Regions from separate parts of the Halobacillus sp. AWM4_238 genome, predicted to be linked through region 2. Evidence: riboswitches for the same ligand, from Rfam matches in the RefSeq annotation. Region 2 holds a riboswitch; the other holds the start of a gene.

Region 1 (3,111 bases), 340 kb from region 2:
AACGTTTATGACTCCACTGGCGAAGAAGTAGCAAGCTACTTTGAAGATAGTGATGAGTATGGATATGCGGGTGGTTTTACTGTGAATCCAGGGATCTATTACTTAGAGGCTTCCGATTCAGCTAACCTAAATAATGGGGAATCGTATATGCTGAGTTCTTTCATTTTTGAAGAGGAGCCATTCATCGATCGCATCTCTGGGGAAGACCGTTATCATACAGCAGCAGCAATCGCCGTACGTCGTAGCGGTGGGTATCCAAGCGAACATATCATACTGGCTACAGGAGCAGATTTTCCCGATGCCCTTGCAGGTGCACCACTTGCCTCCTACTATGATGCTCCCATCCTTTTGACTAGAAAAAACACTCTGCCACAGATTACGAAATCAACGATTGATGTGTTAGATGCTAAGTCTGTTACGATCCTTGGTGGTACGGGTGCTATTTCCAAAGAAGTAGAAAATGCCCTTTTGAAATTAGGATTGGATGTCGAAAGGATTTCAGGTTCTGATCGGTATGAGACTGCAACGGCCATTGCCGAAGTACTTCCGCCTAGTGAAGGAGCTGTGATCGCTTACGGAAGAAACTTTCCTGATGCCCTTTCCATTGCCCCAGTGGCCGGCATGAATATGATGCCGATCTTATTAACAGAAAAAAGTAAACTCCCTGATTCAACGAAACAAGCCATTAAAGATTACGACTTCACCTATGTCGTAGGTGGCGAAGGTGTTGTAGATCAAAAAGTTTTTGCTCAACTCCCAGATCCAGAACGTATTTCAGGAAAAAACAGATACAGCACATCCATTGCTATAGCTGAGCACTTCGAACTAGACCCAATGTTTGTGAACGTAGCTACTGGAGAGGATTTTGCTGACGCTCTTGCAGGAGCCGCTTACACATATGGTGAACCGTTACTGCTGACTCCTTCTGATTCCCTTGCCACAGAAGTGAAAGATTATTTCGTTAAGAACGAAACCTATTACTTTACTATTCTTGGTGGCAAGGCAGCTGTCAGCGAAAATGTTGAAGATGAGATTTTAGAGTTATTCGAATAAGAAAACTATAAAACATCCCCAAGCAGGCAATCATGCGCTTGGGGATGTTTTTTTGTGGGTAAAGGAAATCTCCTTCTAGAAGTTGGACAACGAAAGTCAGTGACCTACTCAAAAATCCTCATGACAAAGTCAACCTCAACACCATTGATACCAAAAGCTATGTCTATGCCCTCCTGAAGTACATAAATAATATAAATTTTCACACTTTTCTACAAAATCCATTGACACCCATCCTTTCCCTTGCTAACATGGCACTTAACCAAATAACGAAAGAACATCTTATCCAGAGAGGTGGAGGGACTGGCCCTGTGAAACCCGGCAACCGCTATATGTATAGCAAGGTGCCAAATCCTACTGAGTGAACGCTCAGGAAGATAAGAGATTTCCTGAATCTCTAAACCTCTCTATCTCATTGATAGAGAGGTTTTATATGTTCCAATTGAATAATGATTCTTATCCAGAGAGGCAGAGGGACTGGCCCGTTGACGCCCGGCAACCATCAAGCAACCGCTTGAAAAGGTGCTAATTCCTGCAGGAGATGATCCTGGAAGATAAGAAGAGCCAAGAGCCCTCTTCTTATTTTTGTGAAGAGGGCTCTGTCTATTTTAAAAAAGGAGTTGTTACATAGATGACTACCGTACTTCTAGATGGCATCCGTACCCCGTTCGGAAAGTGGAAAGGGGCCTTGAAAAAGAAATCCGCAACAGAACTTGGATCGCACGCGCTAAACGCTTTATTAGAGAAAAATCCGATAGCCAAACAAGCAGATGGTGTGCTGCTAGCCCAGGTGATACAGGCTGGGGGTGGCCAGAACCCTGCCAGGCAAGTCGCTTATAAGGCTGGGGTCGATATCGGTACACCTGCCATTACATTGAACAATGTTTGCTTAGGCGGAATCGCCACAATCGCGGATGCCTCTCGGAGACTGCAATATAACGAAGGAGAATTATATATCGTCGGTGGCTTCGACTCGATGACAAACGCTCCTCATACCGCTCCTGTACGCGCTTCTTCCGGACTTGGTCATAGCATGCTGAAAGACACCTTACTGAACGACGGTTTATGGTGCGCCTTGAGCGATGTGTCGATGGGAGCTCTTACCGATGAAAAAAACCGCTCCTTCGAAATCAGTCGAGAGGAACAGGATGAGTATGCTGCCCTTTCCCAACAACGAGCAGCGAACGCTCAGGAAAAAGGATGGTTCCAACCTGAAATCGCTCCTTTTTCTGGATTACTCGAGGAAGATGAGGGCATCCGCAAAGGAACGACAGTTGAAAAGTTATCCAGCCTCACCCCCGCCTTTTCCAACGAAGGCACGATTACAGCAGGCAATGCTTCACAGATGACGGACGGAGCCAGTGTGGGCATCGTCACCATAAAAGAAAAAGCTGAGTCAATCGGACAGAATCCGCTGGCAGAAATCATCGATTGGTCAGAGGTTGCAGGACCAGATGCCAGTTTGCAAACCAAACCATCGCAAGCGATTCAAAAACTTTTAGACAGACATCAATTGACGACAGAGGATATTGATTTGTTTGAAATCAATGAAGCCTTTGCCAGTGTCGTAATCGCCAGCTGCCGGGAGCTTGGCATCGATTATGACCGGATCAATGTCAACGGTGGAGCGATCGCTCTTGGTCACCCTTTAGGTGGCACAGGGTTCCGGCTCGTGTTGACCCTTGCCCATGAACTGAAACGTCGCGGCGGAGGTAAAGGCATCGCTTCCCTTTGCGGCGGGGGTGGACAGGGAATGGCTCTATTGATTGAAGTTCCTCATTCCTAAATCGAAAGGAGACGAATCCATTGACTACAACGACCACAGCTCAGCGCTCCCCTTACCTATGGGAGCCATCGAGCCAACGAATTGAACAATCCCATATTAAAGCTTTTGCTGAATATACCGAGCAGCCACTTTTCCCATATGAACGTTTCCACCGCTGGTCCGTTTCCCATCTCTCTGAGTTCTGGTCAGCCGTGTGGGATTACGCAGGGATCATCGGAGATAAGGGCGATCGTGTTTTTGTCCCCGGCCCTTCGATGCTAGATAGTACATGGTTT
Region 2 (3,111 bases):
GTATCTTTCGTAAGCAAGTTCAACGTTCGAAAGCTTGTCACCAGACTCGAAGGTAAAAGCTCCGATTGATATCGATTGATTGGTTCGCGGGTGGCTGGCGGGGTTTTTTAATGACATGCTTTTCATTCTCCTTTCTTTCTTTATACCGATACGAGGGAGGTGGAAAGATCTTTCCCAGACCGGATATTCACAACAGCGTCATAAAGGCTGACCCCTGAAATAATGGCTTCATCTTCGTGCGCGCTTGGTTTGCGTATCCACAGCAAGGTTGGCTTTATATCCTTCGCTAAGTTCAAGACATCATCATCCGCTTCTTCAACATAGACAATATCCCAGTTGATATTCTTTTCTTTTTGAAGATCCTCAAGGTGAGAGAAGGCGAGAACTTGATACCCTAACCGCTCTAATTTGTTCTGCTCCTGAAGAAGTGCGCTTTGGCCAACAATCCCGATCACTCTCTTTCTCAAGTCCCCATCCGAACGGTCTAAGGATGAAGATAAAACGGGCTCTGCCACATGTTTGGTTTTCCCGTATGGTTTCCGTTGTCCAGTAGCATGGAAAATGGCGTTGTCTAAATCCTGGATCAAATCTTCTACGGATTCTAAACCGACAGATAAGCGGACAAGTTCTTCAGTGACACCAGACTTAGTCAAGTTTTCGTCGTTTAATTGTTGGTGAGTCGTGGAAGCTGGGTGAATGATTAACGATTTGGCGTCGCCGACATTGGCCACATGAGACCAGATGGTGCTTTGATCAATTAGTTTGCGTCCGGCTTCGCGTCCCCCTTTAATTCCGAAGACAACAATCGATCCATGGCCGTAGTGGAAGTATTTTTTGGCTAATGAATAAGTGGGGTGGTCTTTCAATCCTGGATAATTGACCCATTCAACCCCATCATGTTGGTTTAAATACTCAGCAATTTCTAAAGCTTGATCCGCATGGGTTTGAACTCGTAAGTGTAACGTTTCCAATCCTTGTAAAAGTAAGAAAGCGTTTTGTGGGCTGAGACATGCCCCAATGTCTCGGAGCAGCTGCACACGAAGTTTTATGGCGAAAGCGGCAGGGCCTACATCAATACCGAAACGGATGCCATTGTAACTTTCATCAGGATCTGTGAACCCTGGGAATTTGTCATGGTTCCAGTTGAAACGTCCACTATCAACAACAACACCACCAATGGCGGTTCCGTGGCCACCAATCCATTTAGTGGCAGAGTGGACAACGATGTCTGCTCCCCAGTCGATAGGTCTACATACATACGGGGTAGCGAATGTATTGTCGATGATTAAAGGGATGTGGTGATCGTGAGCGACATCTGCGACCGCTTCGATGTCCAGTACATTTAAACTCGGGTTTCCGATGGTTTCTGCAAAAATCGCTTTTGTATTAGGAGTGATAGCCTTGTCAAAAGCTTCTGGATCATCCCCTTCTACGAAATGGACATTGATTCCATAGCGAGGGAGGGTGTGGACAAACAAATTGTACGTCCCTCCATAAAGGTTCGTCGAAGTCACAATATCATCCCCGGATTGAGCGACATTCAGAATGGCCATCGTAATGGCAGACATGCCTGATGCGGTCGCCACAGCCGCAGCACCGTCTTCAAGAAGGGCGATACGTTTTTCAAATACATCGACGGTCGGGTTTCCGATACGTGTATAGATGTTGCCAGGTTCCGCAAGTGCAAAGAGATTTTGTGCATGCTCTGTGTCATTGAAAACATAAGAAGTCGTCTGATAAATCGGTACAGCACGAGAACCTGTAGCGGGGTCAGGGTCTTGACCACCGTGAAGTAAATTCGTTTCAGGGCCGAACGTATGGAATGGTAAACTCATGGGAAAATTCCTCCTCTGATTTTTTCTAGGACATCCACTTTGAAAAAAGAGGGAAAATGAAAAGCCCTCTTCTGTAATAAGAAGAGGGCTTTATGTATCTCATACCTCCCCTTATCTTTCAGGTCATGTGACCTGTAGGATGTAGCACCTTTTCAAGGAATAACCTTGAAGGTTGCTGGGCGTCGTAGGGCCTAGTCCCTCTGCCGCTCTCGATAAGAGTTTTCATCATTAAATTTTCTGACTTGTTTGAAATTATAAAGCCGTCCTTTATCATTGTCAAACAATATCGGTACGTTTGAATCCTCCTTTGCGTGGGAAATGGTTTATTAAGTCTATGAGATAGGAGTGAAGATGATGAAACAATATAGTGTTGTACCTAATAAAGATGTGACCGGATGGTTTGTTAAAATCGAGGATATTGCTCCGACAGACCTTTATGACGAGCGTGATACCGCCGTTACCAAAGCGGAAGAAATTGCAAAAGAAAACAAACCGAGCAAACTTCAGATCCTGGATCAAAACCACGAAGTTGAAGAAGAGCGCACGTACTAATAAAAAAACTCCCCATCGCGGGAGTTTTTTTATATGCACCGATTAATCAGTTATTAAAGTAAATGGCAGGATTCTTGAAGACTCGATTTCGAGACTTTTGTTGAGTGGGTAGGGGCTGCGGGGAATGACTCGCTTTCCGCGGGAGCGCGGTGAGCCTCCTCGGACTGCGTCCTGTGGGGTCTCACCCTGCACTTTTTTCCTCGTAGATATCCGGTTCCGGCGCCTAGCGGCTAGTGAGACTTCCCTCGCTTCTGTACGATAAGTCAACATCGAATCACTCCGTTCTTCGTGTTTCTTTTATCTCCGCCACCTCAGTCCAGTCCATACGCCGCTGATCGAGGCGCCTCCACACTTAAGATAGGAGTCTCGCCATTCCCCTCCGCCCCTCTGCCATATAAGTGTCTCGAAACCACTTTCAGAATTAGGCGCTTATTGTACGTATTGGAAGCTATAAAGCATATCTCTATCGTATGGATATTGCTCATAACCTCTTGTTATAGAGCGCTTTCTTACTTTAGTTAGTGATGGTGGAAGGTAGCTCCTTCTTGGTATAGGTGTTCGTTTCATACATGATCGAATGGGGTGGTTGGGAAGCTGCGAGACTCCCGTGGGAGAAAGGAGATCGGCGAGATCCCGCAGGGCGGTAGCCCGAGGAAGCTCGCCACTCCCCCACAGGAAAGCGAGTTGCTTCCCAACCACCCCTGACGCTCAACCAGGCAACGAG

What was found. Region 2 has a riboswitch for S-adenosylmethionine ahead of ACXACN_RS13330 (O-acetylhomoserine aminocarboxypropyltransferase/cysteine synthase family protein). Riboswitches for the same ligand answer to the same signal wherever they lie in the genome.
Region 1: linked by a shared signal. The riboswitch ahead of ACXACN_RS11775 (acetyl-CoA C-acyltransferase) and the one ahead of ACXACN_RS13330 (O-acetylhomoserine aminocarboxypropyltransferase/cysteine synthase family protein) in region 2 are both predicted to bind S-adenosylmethionine.

Annotation. Positions count from the first base shown of each region.
Region 1 covers NZ_JBSWSY010000002.1:2,313,000-2,316,110, forward strand. The annotation lists gene ACXACN_RS11770 (cell wall-binding repeat-containing protein) at 1-1,053, shown strand, start outside; SAM riboswitch class I at 1,330-1,434, shown strand; SAM riboswitch class I at 1,504-1,611, shown strand; gene ACXACN_RS11775 (acetyl-CoA C-acyltransferase) at 1,682-2,836, shown strand; gene ACXACN_RS11780 (acetoacetate--CoA ligase) at 2,857-3,111, shown strand, end outside.
Region 2 covers NZ_JBSWSY010000002.1:2,657,483-2,660,593, reverse strand. The annotation lists gene metX (homoserine O-acetyltransferase MetX) at 1-117, opposite strand, end outside; gene ACXACN_RS13330 (O-acetylhomoserine aminocarboxypropyltransferase/cysteine synthase family protein) at 141-1,835, opposite strand; SAM riboswitch class I at 1,944-2,054, opposite strand; gene ACXACN_RS13325 (DUF2188 domain-containing protein) at 2,187-2,387, shown strand.